DNA from 4 places in the Shewanella sp. NKUCC05_KAH genome. Region 2 is predicted to be linked to each of the others. Evidence: predicted binding sites of a transcription regulator. Region 2 holds the regulator's gene; each other region holds the start of a gene.
What was found. Region 2 encodes sigma-54, which starts transcription at its own class of promoters, with help from an activator protein. Its sites were predicted from a motif close to GTTGGCACGNNNNTNGNNT; they were not measured.
Positions count from the first base shown of each region.

Region 1: KO533_RS07350 (YggN family protein) is a predicted target of sigma-54. The motif match lies at 2,223-2,241, and genes of this name have one in related genera.
Region 3: flgB (flagellar basal body rod protein FlgB) is a predicted target of sigma-54. The motif match lies at 2,033-2,051, and genes of this name have one in related genera.
Region 4: KO533_RS05400 (TorF family putative porin) is a predicted target of sigma-54. The motif match lies at 1,402-1,420, and genes of this name have one in related genera.

Region 1 is NZ_JAHKQZ010000005.1:253,649-257,264, forward strand. It holds gene KO533_RS07345 (LysR family transcriptional regulator) at 1-905, opposite strand, end outside; gene KO533_RS07350 (YggN family protein) at 1,345-2,166, opposite strand; gene glsB (glutaminase B) at 2,350-3,264, opposite strand; gene KO533_RS07360 (YggL family protein) at 3,264-3,590, opposite strand.
Region 2 is NZ_JAHKQZ010000030.1:12,657-16,272, reverse strand. It holds gene lptA (lipopolysaccharide transport periplasmic protein LptA) at 1-485, shown strand, start outside; gene lptB (LPS export ABC transporter ATP-binding protein) at 482-1,213, shown strand; gene KO533_RS20845 (RNA polymerase factor sigma-54) at 1,321-2,799, shown strand; gene hpf (ribosome hibernation promoting factor) at 2,828-3,115, shown strand; gene ptsN (PTS IIA-like nitrogen regulatory protein PtsN) at 3,118-3,561, shown strand; gene rapZ (RNase adapter RapZ) at 3,558-3,616, shown strand, end outside.
Region 3 is NZ_JAHKQZ010000005.1:152,458-156,073, reverse strand. It holds gene KO533_RS06910 (chemotaxis protein CheV) at 79-999, shown strand; gene KO533_RS06905 (protein-glutamate O-methyltransferase CheR) at 1,100-1,939, shown strand; gene flgB (flagellar basal body rod protein FlgB) at 2,083-2,487, shown strand; gene flgC (flagellar basal body rod protein FlgC) at 2,490-2,906, shown strand; gene flgD (flagellar hook assembly protein FlgD) at 2,931-3,616, shown strand, end outside.
Region 4 is NZ_JAHKQZ010000004.1:106,734-110,349, reverse strand. It holds gene KO533_RS05410 (response regulator) at 1-795, shown strand, start outside; gene KO533_RS05405 (HU family DNA-binding protein) at 955-1,227, shown strand; gene KO533_RS05400 (TorF family putative porin) at 1,518-2,210, shown strand; gene rimK (30S ribosomal protein S6--L-glutamate ligase) at 2,269-3,174, opposite strand; gene KO533_RS05390 (GGDEF domain-containing response regulator) at 3,353-3,616, opposite strand, start outside.

The DNA of each region.
Region 1 (3,616 bases), on a different contig from region 2:
TCCCAATACGGCGGCGTTCCTATGTGATCTTTGATGAATTCGATAAAAGAACTGACCTTAGGTGCTAAGTGCTTACGACGGGGATAAACCGCCTGCAATGGCAGATGGTGGGTCAATTGCCAATCCTTCAGTAAAGGCACTAATGTCCCCTTGGCAATCTCATCTTCCATCAGATAACTCGCAAGATACACAACCCCAAGACCACTGATTGCAGCAGATTTTAATGCAGGCGCATTATCCACCCTGAAATTACCCGATACGCCAATTTCACAGTAGTCATCACCCTTCTTAAATTGCCACATGCTGTGCTCGTGCCACTCTCCTTGATAGACCAAACAGTTGTGGTCAACTAGCTGCTCAGGTCGAGTTGGCTCGCCATGTTGAGCAATATAGCCAGGCGAAGCAACTAACAGGAATTGGCACTTCATCAGCGGTCTAGCAACCATGCCAAGCGGTAATTGCTCAGACATAGTTAACAGTAAGTCTAAGCCTTCGCTCACGACATCCACTTTATGGTCCAGTAAGCTCACTTGTAGCTCAAGCTCAGGATGTTTTGCCATAAAAGATGGCAACGCAGGAATGATATGCATCACCCCAAAGGATTGGGAAATACCCACCTTGAGCACGCCGCGGGTCGCATCATTTAAGTTATGCACGCTGGCTATCGCTTGTTCAGCGTCACGCAGCAGTTCTTCACCTTGCAGATACAGCAAATGCCCTGCTTCAGTCAGACTTAAGCTGCGGGTGGTACGTTGAATTAATTGAACACCAAGTCTATGTTCAAGATCGGCGACTTGTGTACTGACCTTAGACTTAGAGATCCCAAGCCTTCTTGCGGCGGCACTAAAACTACCTGCTCTGGCCACATGAGTAAAAATCGCAATAGGTTCTAACAGTTCTAACATGGAAGTCGCCTTAAGCTGTTTACGACAATGATATTAACTTTCGGTGAGCAGCTATGGTTAGCGTAATCATCGCTTAAAAATAACCATAGCATTGATATCTCGCATCAAAATGATATAACGCAGAGATTTAGACCGAAAAAGTCCACTAAAGTAGGGGGTTATATCTGACTGATATGCCAGCTTTTAATTATATTTTAAGAGTATACCAAATATTCGTCTCTAGACTGTAACATTCCGAACTAAATCGCTGCAAGCCTAGCCTATAAGCCACATCAACTTAGCCATAACGGTTGTCACCACGATTAAACCGTAGCCAATAAAAAAGCCCCTAGTCGATAAATTGACTAGGGACGTAGCATTCAAGTTTGACTCATGCACAAGGAGATAGAAGTTATTGCAGTTAAAACTAAGGGCGATTCGCAAGAACTATTTACAAGAACTATTCACGCAGTTCCTTGGTTGAGTTTTGTGTCAACACATAAGGTGCTAGTTCTGGCACTTCTTGGCGCAATTGATTTTCAAGCACTAACAAATTTTCAAATCGGTCGCACAAACGGTCAGCCTTAGCTTCTAATCCCTTAGATTGGCTCTCAACTTGTTGCTCAATATCTTGGCCTAAATTGTCCATTTTTTTGGAGAAGGTATCCATCTTGGCTTCAAAATTCTCACCGCCACCAGACATGATTTGGCCACCTAAGTTCATCATAATTGCGCCAATTGAATTCTGGACAATTTGTTCCATTTCCTGCTCGAATTCATCGTTAAATGTACTTTGCATCGAGTCTTCAGTCGCCCCTAAATAGAAGCTATCACCATTCTTATAAGCCACTGAATCAACCCGTTTTTGAACGCCAGCCATCATTTCATCAAATTTTGCACCAGCGGCATCACCCATTAAAGGTGTTAAGGCCATACCAACCGCTTTGGAAGCAAGAGATACTGCCTCATTCACCAGTTCAATCACTTCTGGCACTTGAGTCGAAACTTCATCGGCATATTGAGTAACCAATTTTTTCTGCTTGTCGGTTAAGTTAACTTGCTTACCTTCCACAAATAACTTGTCAACTTCGATACGATACTTTTCTGTGCCCTTCTCGCTCATGACTAATTTTTTAGGCTCAACCATAACGTCATAATTTAAGGCGACTTCACAGCGTTCATCTATTTTTGGCTCTGTTTGTGCTTGCGCCAGCTGTACGCTAGATGTTCCTAAAATCACGCCAGATAATGCAAATCCAGTTAATAACTTATTTAATTTCATTTTTGTTCGTCCTTTAATCTGAATAATTCGATAAACCTAAACTACTGAATAGCTTATAGCAGGAGATGTGCCAACTTTATAACAATATGATTATGTTGGATTTTGAAATTTAGCACTAAAAGGTCATTAGCGAAATTCGCTAACATTTAGTCTGATAGTGCTAATAAAAAACGAGAGATAAGACTAGAAAATAGAACGACCGAGACGCTGACTGAGATGCTCAAGCATCGCAGTGCCCGCAAGTGAGTTGCCATTATTATCGAGTTCTGGCGACCATACACAAATCGACAGTTCTCCAGGGATCACGGCAATAATACCGCCGCCGACGCCACTTTTACCTGGCATACCAACACGATAAGCAAACTCACCAGCACCATCATATAAGCCCGAGGTTGCCAACAGAGCGTTAAGTTGCCGAGTTTGCACTTGAGAAATAAGCTCAGTCCCTGTGATACTTTTGCCGCGATTAGCCAAATACAACATGGCCTTAGACAAGTCAGCACAATTCATCTTCAAGGCGCAATAATGAAAATAGGTGCGTAACACAGTATCAACATCACCTTGAAAATTACCAAATGACTTCATCAAATAAGCGATAGCCGCATTGCGCGCACTATGCTGATATTCTGAATCTGCTACTTGTTTATCGAAACACACTTTATCGTTTTGGCTTAGTTGCCTGACTAACTCAAGCATTCTGTGTTTAGGTGCGCCTAAACGACTCTGCAATAAGTCAGCAATCACTAACGCGCCAGCATTGATAAATGGGTTGCGCGGCTTGCCACGTTCTAACTCGACTTGTACTAAAGAGTTGAATGAATGACCCGAAGGTTCTTTGCCAACACGGCTCCAGATTTCGGCTTCTTCATATAAAGTTAACGCTAAGGTTAAGCTGAAAACTTTGGAGATACTTTGAATCGAAAACGGCTCAAGGTAATCGCCCGCACCTAAAGTTTCACCGTCAACAGTCGTGACGGCAATGCCTAATTTGCCAGCATCAACGCTGGCCAGTGCGGGGATATAATTTGCAACCTTTCCTTGGCCGAGCAAGGGTCGAACTTTCTCGACCACTTCCTCAAGTAATGCCAACTCGGGCATTAACCCCACCAAATGTCGTACAGTTCGCTAACTTCAACCTGAGACACTTTTTGGGTCGCCCAGAATGCCTTAACTGCAGCAATATCTTCTTCGGTACATTTCCCAATCGTTTGAGTGGCGATAATGCCTTCCCATTCGATGTGGCCGCCGCCATGGAAACCTAATTTACGGGTTTCGATCACTTCATCGATGAATTTATCTACAGTTGCATCGATATCGGCTTCAGATACTGATGCATCAAAAGTCCAAGCCATATCGAAACCTAACTCTTGGAATTCATCAACGCGCATTTTCTTACGTAAACGACGGCTACGATTAGTTGCCATAGTGATTTTCCCTTTTGTGTTTAAAA
Region 2 (3,616 bases):
GCGACTTAAAGCAAGAAGTCAAAATTAAAGCTGTGAGCCAAACTGCGGATATCAAAAACAACCAGATCATCTTCTTTGGTCCAGTTGAAGTTACCCAAGGCTCAATAAAAATCCAAGCAAATGAACTGCGTGCATTTTCCGCTGAAGGTGAAAATAGCAAAACTTTGGTCGCCACAGGCAACCCTGCTACGTATAGCCAGATATTAGACGATGGCCGTCCTGCATCGGCTAGCGCGAAAGAAATTCGTTACGATATGGCAAGCCGCACCTTAACTCTGAAAGGTATGGCGTCATTAGATCAAGCGGGTAGCCAAGTTACAGGCAATTTAATCCGCTATAACATGATTCAACAGAAATTGATGGCCGAGAGTACTGGCAGTGGTGACGATCGCGTGATCACTATTATTCAGCCAGAAAACTATCAAGATGATGCCAAATCAGATGCTCCAGCGGATAAACCTGTAAAAAAGCAGGACTCTAAATGACCCAAATCACCTTAAGAGCACAAAATCTGGCGAAAAGTTACAAGAGTCGCCAAGTGGTTAAAGACGTCAGTCTGACGGTAAAAACCGGTCAAGTCGTTGGCCTACTCGGTCCAAACGGTGCAGGTAAAACCACGACCTTTTACATGGTTGTCGGGCTAGTGAAGAGCGATAAGGGACATATCTTTATCGACGATGATGATTTAACCGCAGATCCTATGCATCTGCGTGCCCGCAAAGGCATAGGTTACTTACCGCAGGAAGCCAGTATCTTTCGTAAGCTAACTGTTCATGACAACATCATGGCCGTACTGCAAACTCGTAAAGAACTTAAAAACGAAGAACGAGAAGAAGAACTAGAACATCTGCTCGAAGAGTTTCATATCACCCACATCCGTGACAGCCAAGGCATGTCATTGTCGGGTGGCGAACGTCGTCGCGTCGAAATTGCGCGAGCTTTAGCCGCTAATCCTAAGTTCATTTTGCTCGATGAACCGTTTGCAGGCGTCGATCCTATTTCGGTTATCGACATCAAGAAGATTATCGAACAACTCAAAAGTCGCGGCCTTGGCGTACTGATCACAGACCATAATGTCCGCGAGACATTAGATGTATGTGAACATGCTTATATTGTGAGTCACGGAAACCTGATTGCCGAAGGAACTCCAGCAGAGATCTTAGACAATCAGCAAGTTAGGGCTGTGTACTTAGGTGAACAATTCAGGCTATAGTTAATCGAGCGAAGCCAATGGAGGCAATTTATACCGCCATTGGGCTTCACTCAAGATAATAATAAGCGACCTCATCCAACAATAATAACGTAGGGATCAGCGGTAACATGAAAGCGTCACTCCAGCTCAAACTGGGTCAACAGTTAACCATGACGCCACAACTACAACAGGCTATACGTCTGTTGCAACTGTCGTCATTAGAACTGCAGCAAGAGATCCAGCAAGCATTAGATTCTAATCCCCTTCTCGAGCTGGAAGAGGATCAATTCGACGCCACTAAAACCCCTGTAAACCAAACGCTATCCGATACGGATTTCAGTGAATCTAGCACTCTGCCACCAGAAAAAGACAGCTCCACCATAGACACGGCAGAGTCGCTAACCAAAGAATCCATGCCCGATGAGCTCCCCATGGACACCACATGGGATGAAGTGTTTACCGCCTCCCCAAACTCAGGCCCCGGCGGCAGTCGTGAAGACGATATGCCCTTCCAAGGCGAGACCAGTGAAGGTTTGTACGAACACTTAGAATGGCAAAAAAACCTCACGCCGTTTTCTGAAACCGATTTAGCCATTGCCACCGCCATTATTGATGCAATCGACGATCAGGGCTATCTCACCCAAAGCACTGAAGAAATTCTCGAAGCCATGGGCAATCCTGAAGTTGAGCTTGACGAAGTCGAAGCCGTACTCAAGCGCATTCAGCATTTTGATCCCATAGGCGTTGCCGCCCGCGATTTAAGTGAATGCCTGCTGATCCAACTGTCGCATTTCGCCGCTGATACTCCCAACCTAGAAAACGCCCGTATGCTGATCAAAGATCATTTAGATCTGATCGCCGCCCGTGATTTTAGGTTGTTGATGCGTAAGACTAAATTAAAAGAAGATGAATTAAGGGATGGTATAGCACTCATCCAAACCCTCAATCCTCGCCCAGGTTTGTTGATCACGCCCAATAATGACGAATACGTTATCCCAGATGTGTCTGTGTCGAAGAAAAATGGCCGCTGGGTCGTTGAGCTTAATCCTGACTGCATGCCCAAAATCAATGTAAATCAACATTATGCTTCTATGGCACGCAGCACAAAAAACCAAGCCGATAGCCAATTTATTCGCGGCCATCTGCAAGAGGCTAAATGGTTTATTAAGAGTCTAGAAAGCCGTAACGACACTTTGCTTAAAGTTGCTAATTGCATAGTGCAATATCAGCAAGGTTTCTTTGAGTATGGTGAAGAAGCCATGAAGCCTATGGTGCTTAACGATATTGCTGAAGCGGTAGAAATGCATGAGTCCACCATCTCACGGGTCACAACTCAAAAATACATGCATACCCCTAAGGGACTTTTTGAACTAAAATACTTCTTCTCTAGCCACGTCGGGACTGACGATGGTGGTGAGTGCTCATCCACAGCAATCAGAGCCTTTATAAAGAAACTGGTGGCAGCGGAAAACCAGAAAAAACCATTAAGCGATAGTAAGATGGCTCAACTTCTGGCAGAACAAGGGATCAACGTAGCCCGCAGAACCATTGCGAAGTACCGAGAGGCTATGCTTATTCCACCTTCTAATCAGCGTAAAAGTTTATAACCTACAGTGGATATCGGAGGACGTTTCTATGCAAATAAACCTAAGTGGGCACCATATCGAAATTACCGAATCGTTACGTGCATATGTAGAAGAAAAGTTTTCAAAACTTGAACGCCATTTCGAACAGATCAATAATGTGCACGTTGTGCTCAATGTTGAGAAAATGCAACAGATTGCCGAAGCGAGAATAAACCTCATAGGTGGTGAAGTTTTTGCTACTTCAGAGCATGCTGACATGTATGCCGCTATAGACGCCCTGATTGACAAGCTTGACCGTCAGGTTATTAAACACAAAGAGAAGTTAACAAAACACTAATAATGGAACTTTGTACCATACTGCGGCCGGAGTGCACTACCTGCGCCACTCCGGGCAGCAAGAAAAAGGTACTGGAACTCATCAGCGACTTAGTCGCTGCCCAGTACCCGACCCTCTCATCTCAAGAGATATTCGAAAGCCTAGTGGCGCGCGAAAAGATGGGGAGCACAGGTATAGGTAACGGCATCGCCATTCCACATGGTCGACTAGCCGATATAGATCAGCCCATTGCCATACTCATTAAGTGTGAAGAGCCGATAGCATTTGATGCTATCGATAAGCAACCTGTTGATATTTTATTTGCACTACTGGTGCCTGCAGACCAATGTCAGCAGCACTTAAGTACCTTGTCTTGCATGGCCGAAAAGCTGAGCGACAAGCAAATATTAAAGCAATTACGCAAGACGCATGATGAAACGGAACTCTATCAGGTAATCACTGGATGAAACTGGTCATAGTGTCGGGCCGCTCAGGCTCAGGCAAATCTGTCGCCCTTAGGGT
Region 3 (3,616 bases), on a different contig from region 2:
ATAAGACGTAAGCAATTAATATGCCTATACTCAACTGAGTTATAGGGCCGAACATAAACAGAACAACAAGGCAGAGTTATGTCGAGTATTCTTGATTCAGTCAACAAACGAACCCAGCTCGTTGGACAAAACCGTTTAGAATTGCTGCTTTTTAAATTAAACGGTCGTCAACGGTTTGGGATTAACGTGTTTAAGGTGAAAGAAGTACTGCAGTGTCCACCACTGACCACTTTGCCTAAACTTAATCCTTATGTGAAGGGTGTTGCTCATATTCGTGGAACAACCATTTCAGTGATTGATTTGAGTGCGGCAACAGGGGGAAAACCTTTAGCGAGCACTGAAAACTGTTTCATCATTATTTCTGAATATAACCGTAGTGTTCAAGGCTTCTTGGTCAGTTCTGTTGAGCGGATCATCAACATGAATTGGGAAGCGATTATGCCTCCGCCGCAAGGTGCTGGCCGTTATTCCTATCTGACAGCGGTGACTGAAATTGAAGGTGAATTAGTTGAAATTCTCGATGTGGAAAAAATCTTAGATGAGATTTCACCGGTTAAAACGGCTATCAGTGAAGAAGCCAATGAAAAACTGACCCTCGACAGAACTCAGCATTACCATATTATGGTTATTGATGATTCTGCCGTGGCGCGTAAACAAATTATTCGTTCACTCGAGTCATTGAATTTACAAATTGATACCGCAAAAGATGGTCGCGAAGCATTAGACAAGCTTAAAGAGATCGCCAAAGAGATGGATAATGTGGCCGATGAGATACCCCTCATCATCTCTGATATTGAGATGCCTGAAATGGATGGCTACACCCTGACAGCTGAAATCCGAGATGATCCTAAGCTTAAGCATATTAAAGTGGTACTGCATACTTCGTTAAGTGGTGTATTCAATCAGGCAATGGTTCAAAAAGTGGGGGCCAATGACTTTATCGCTAAGTTTAATCCTGACGAACTGGCCGCTGCTGTGAATAAGCATTTAAGTTTGTAATTGCTGTAGGTTAGTACCTAGATACGCTTTACGCTATAATCTCGACTTTATAACATGATGGTTTCGCACTGATTTTGGTGCTTGCTATAGGATTTAGGATGTGAATGTGCCAAATAAATCACTCGCTGAGGCTGAATATAATCAATTTAGGTTGTTCTTAGAGCAACACAGCGGCATCGTACTGGGTGAAAATAAGCAATATCTTGTGCGCAGTCGTCTTGCTCCTTTGATGGGCAAATATAACCTGCCATCCTTATCTGATGTGGTTAAGCATTCGATGAAGCCTACTGAGCGTGCGCTCAGAGCTGAAGTGATCGATGCTATGACGACCAATGAAACCCTTTGGTTCCGTGATCGTTATCCATTTGAGTTGTTGAATAATGTCCTACTACCTGAATACAGTCGTCTGGGGCGTCCGCTCAAAATTTGGTCTGCGGCTTGCTCGTCAGGCCAAGAGCCGTACTCATTGGCTATGACTATTCTTGAGTATCAACAGAAGAAGCCTGGTGCCTTGGCTGGTAGTGCTTCGATTCAAGCAACGGATCTATCTCCTTCCATGTTAGAACGCTGCAAAAATGCCGAGTACGATAGTTTGGCATTAGCGCGTGGTTTATCTGAAGAACGTAAGCGTCAGTTTTTTGATGCATTACCTTCAGGCAATATGAAGTTAAAGGATAATGTGAAGCGGTTGGTGAACTTTAGAGCGCATAATTTGCTTGAGAGTTATAGTCTGCTTGGCAAGTTCGACATTATCTTTTGCCGCAATGTGCTGATTTATTTTGCACCAGAGGCAAAGGCAAAAATTTTGCGGCAATTCGCTGCCGCTCTCAATCCCAAAGGGATTTTATTTCTCGGTGCATCAGAATCTATCGCTGGTTTAACGGACGAGTTTGATATGGTTCGTTGTAACCCTGGCATTTATTACCAGAAAAAGACTTAACTCAGCCGCTCTAAAGAAAATTACCGACAATTGTCGGTAATTTTTTACCCATCACTTGCTCATCCTTATTGTTATTCTCAAAATTTTCCTGATGTTGGCACATGAATTGCTTTATTTTCGTGAGAACACGAGGAGGCAATTTTATGGCGATCAATTTTGATAATGCACTGGGTGTGCATCAATACACTCTCGGTATTAGAGCGCAGCGGGCTGAAGTCATTTCAAGCAATATCGCTAACGCAGATACGCCACATTACAAAGCCCGCGATGTTGATTTTTCTGCGGCAATGCAAGCCGCTCGAGGCCAACAGCAGCAGCGAAATAGTCTTGAAATGCAAGAGCCAGATAAGCATTTTGGGCTTGCGGAGTTGACTGGGCAATTTGTTAAGTTCCGTGTGCCAAATCAACCCGATACCGGTGATGGTAATACTGTTGATATCCAACAGGAACAATCGGCATTCATGCAAAATGCACTTGAATATCAAATGTCGCTAGGTTTTTTAGACAGTAAGTTTAGTGGCATGAAGAAAGCGTTGAGAGGGGATTAATCATGAGTTTATTTAGCATATTTGATGTTGCTGGCTCGGGAATGTCTGCTCAATCGGTCAGGCTAAACACCACCGCGAGCAACATAGCCAACGCGGATTCCGTCTCGAGTAGTGTAGATAAGACCTATCGTTCCCGTCATCCCATTTTTGAAGCCGAAATGGCTAAAGCCCAAAGTCAGCAACAAGCTTCTCAAGGCGTTGCAGTAAAAGGCATTGTAGAAAGTGATAAACCACTACTGAAAGAATACTCGCCCGATCATCCTATGGCGGATGCGGACGGCTTTATTTATAAACCGAATGTTAATGTCATGGAAGAAATGGCAGATATGATTTCTGCTTCGCGCTCATATCAAATGAATGTTCAAGTCGCTGAAGCAGCTAAGTCTATGCTGCAACAAACACTTGGGATGGGTAAATAACATGTGTTACTTAGGAGGTAAGCTGTGAGCCTCATTAATCAAATTAACCAAGCGTCGGCGCAGACGGCTCAAAATAAGAGTCAGCCAAATGCCGTTACGACGAATTCATCAACCAGCTCAACGGGTAATCCGTTTCTTGATGGCATACGTTTGCCAAAAGAGTCAATAGTACCGGAAGCAAAAAGCCAGCAGTTAACTCAAGATGACTTTTTCTCGTTATTAAGCCAACAGTTATCGATGCAAGATCCCTTTAAGCCCGTCGACAACGACCAAATGATTGCGCAGATGGCATCATTCTCGACGGTTGATGGTATTACTAAGTTGAATAAGGAAATCGTTAATTTAAACGGTGTTATGACATCAAGCCAAGCATTACAGGCATCAGGACTTGTTGGTCGCAAGGTGTTGATCCCAACTGATACAGGTAACATTTCAGCTGAAAGCCCAACAATAAAAGGTGTGATTAGCACGCCAGCTAAAATTCCTGAAGTTACTGTACGTGTTGAGGATGAGAAAGGCCAAGTTGTGACCACCTTTAAAGTTGATGGCAGTAAGGGGGGCAATGTCGATGTTAACTGGGATGGCCTCGATAAAGACGGAAACCCTGTAACCGCAGGTAACTATACGATCAAGGCGAGTGGTTTAGTGGATGGGAAATCCCAAGAATTGCCAGTCTCGACCTATGCTCATGTGACCAGCGTTTCTCTCGG
Region 4 (3,616 bases), on a different contig from region 2:
AGCCATTTATCGCCCAGCGAACTTTCCATTCTTTTAGTAGAACCTTCAGAGACACAGCGTCGAATTATTATTCAGCGCTTACAACAAGAAGGCATTCTCAGCATTCAAACCGCAGAAAACATAGAAGCGGCTAAAGATATTATTGCTCGCCATAAACCTGACCTTATTGCGAGCGCCATGCATTTCGATGATGGCACTGCCATCGATCTCTTGGGCTACTTAAGGGCCAACGCTGACTGCAAAGATATCCAATTTATGCTGGTCTCGAGTGAGTGCCGCCGTGAACAACTTGAAATATTCCGCCAATCGGGTGTAGTAGCGATTCTACCTAAACCCTTCAGTGCCGACCATTTAGGTACAGCATTGAATGCCACGATTGATTTACTCAGCCACGATGAACTCGACCTCAGTAATTTCGATGTACAAGATGTGCGTGTATTAGTGGTCGATGATAGCCGTATGGCAAGAAACGTCATTAAACGTACGATTGGTAACTTAGGGATGAAGCTGATTACCGAGGCCGAGGATGGCGCGCAAGCCATAGCGTTAATGAAACACAATATGTTCGACTTAGTGATCACTGATTACAATATGCCGAGTGTAGATGGGCTAGCTTTGACACAATTTATCCGCAATGAAAGCCAACAATCGCACATTCCCATCTTGATGGTGTCTTCCGAAGCCAACGATACCCACCTCAGCAATGTGTCCCAAGCGGGTGTAAATGCCTTATGTGACAAACCCTTTGAACCCAAACTTGTTAAAAAATTACTCTATCAACTGTTAGAAGAATAAAACCAGAATAAAACTTAAGTCACGAACTGAGTAAATATTCTGCGCTTTACTGAACATCCTGCTGCACGCTAGACGCAAAAGGCTTTCCAAGTGTTAAACCTTATGGCATGTTAGGCACGCTTATTTCAAATAAATCTACGGAAAGAAGAGACAATAAAAATGAACAAAACTGAACTAATCGCCAAAATTGCAGAAAATGCCGATCTAACGAAAGTAGAAGCAGCACGCGCATTGAAGTCTTTTGAAGCAGCTATTACCGAATCAATGAAAAATGGTGACAAAATCTCCATCGTAGGTTTCGGTTCTTTTGAAACAGCGACTCGTGCCGCTCGCACTGGCCGTAACCCACAAACTGGTAAAGAAATTCAAATTGCTGAAGCGACAGTGCCTAAGTTTAAAGCGGGTAAAACCCTACGTGACAGCGTAAACTAAGTTATAAAATTCAATACAACGCCTCCATTGTGAGGCGTTTTTTTTGCCCAATCCCAGTGAAGCACTGAATATTTTTTGCACAACAAAAGTGCGCCTCTGCCCCACAAACTGGCAAATAAAAACATTTCATTAACATTGCAAGCTCTAATCCTTTGTTTTACATGGCATTGTAATAGTGGCATGTGATTAGCAAATCCTTCCTTAGAAAAAACCAAGATGCACTAATGAACACAGCTGACTTTGAGTGTGCCAATGGTGAATCGATAAATAAGTCAATCGAGGGGATGAGCATGAAGAAATCACTGTACAGCGTTTTGGCCTTATCGACGGGAATGTTACTGGCAGGCAACGCCTTTGCAGCCGTATCAGGCAACATTGGCGGTACCTCTAATTACCTATGGCGCGGTGCGACCCAAACTAAAGATGCAGTCGCAATCCAAGGTGGCCTTGACTACAGCCACGATTCTGGATTTTATGCGGGAACTTGGGCATCGAATGTGGATTTTGGTGATGATACTAGCTACGAGCTTGATCTATATGCAGGTTATGGCGGCAGTATTACCGAAGACATCAGCTACGACTTTGGCTATCTCTACTACGCCTATCCAGACGCACCGGGCAGTATTGATTTTGGTGAGCTCCATGCTGCTGTCACGTGGAAATGGCTCGAACTGGCTTACTCCCAAGTCATCAATGCCGGTGACGATCTGGCCGCCGATCCTTTAGATAATAAAGATCTCAGTTATCTTGCCGCGACGGTATCCGTTCCTCTCACTGAAAAGCTCAGTTTATCAGTGCACTATGGTTACTCAAACGGTGATGTCGTCCAATCTTGGTTTGGCGAAGATAATTATGCCGACTATAACGTGACTCTCAGCGCAGATACCAGCATAGGCACAGTGTCATTTATGGTCTCAGATACCGATCTCACCGATGATGATGCCAAACTAGTACTCGGATATTCCTACAGTTTTGATCTATAAGCTCTAAACATAAAAAACGCCACCTTAAAAAGTGGCGTCGTTTTATCACCATCACCTACTAGGCAATAATTGACCGGTTTGTTTTACGGGCCGCAACCATTTTCTCAATATATTCAACAATAGGCTCAGTCACTGAAATCCCTGTTGTTTGCTCAATCCCTTCAATGCCTGGCGCCGAATTAACCTCAAGGATCAGTGGGCCACGGTTAGAACGTAAAATATCTACTCCCGCGACAACCAATCCCATCGCCTTCACAGCGGCAATAGCCATTTTACGCTCAACAGAGGTGATTTTTACCACCTCACCACAACCCCCTAAATGCAGATTAGAGCGGAAATCGCCCTCGGGACCTTGACGCTTCATCGAAGCAACCACCTTGTCACCGACAACAAAACAACGAATATCACTACCATTGGATTCTTTAATGTATTCCTGCACTAAGATATTCGCTTTGAGCCCCAAGAATGCTTCAATCACGCTCTCAGCAGCCGTTTTAGTTTCAGCGAGTACGACACCAATCCCTTGAGTGCCTTCGAGTAATTTAATCACTAACGGAGCGCCGCCAACCATATTGATGAGATCTGGGATATCATTTGGCTTATTGGCAAAACCCGTCACTGGCATGCCAATCCCTTTGCGGGAAAGTAGTTGCAGTGCTCGCAATTTGTCCCGCGAACGCGCAATAGAGATTGAATCATTCGCGGCATATACACCCATCATTTCAAACTGACGTACAACGGCACAACCATAAAAAGTCACGCTAGCATGAATACGCGGAATGATGGCATCAAACCCAACTAATTCAGTACCTTCATAATGAATGCTAGGTTTAATAGAATTAATATTCATGTAGCAATTCAGCGTATTGATCACGACCGCTTCATGTCCACGACTTTGGCAAGCCGCGACTAAGCGTTGTGTTGAATACAACTGGGGGAATTGGGATAAAATACCTATTTTCATTGCTGAGTGACCAACTTAAGCATGAGTGAATAAACCGTTCTGCGGCACCAAAAGCACAGCGACAGAAAAAGGGGCTGATATTTGTCTATTGCTCAGTGTAAAGCAAGAAAATATTCCTCACCAGACGAAATCATTATGCTAATGAAATACTTCAAGACCTATCACATTCGGAACTCGTTTAAATTAACAGCGGCAGAATATACTTAGCCTCAAACTCCGTTGCATCTAAGGGACGAGAAAACAAATAACCTTGTAATACAGTACAATGGCGAGAAGTACAAAACTCAGCCTGCTCAATTGTTTCAACGCCCTCAGCTACTGATATGACATTAAACCCATGGGCGAAGTTAAGTAATGCAGCGAGCAAACGAGTGTCTTTATCATCCTTATCATAGGAAGCGACAAAGCTTTTATCGATTTTCAGCACGCTAATGGGAAACAA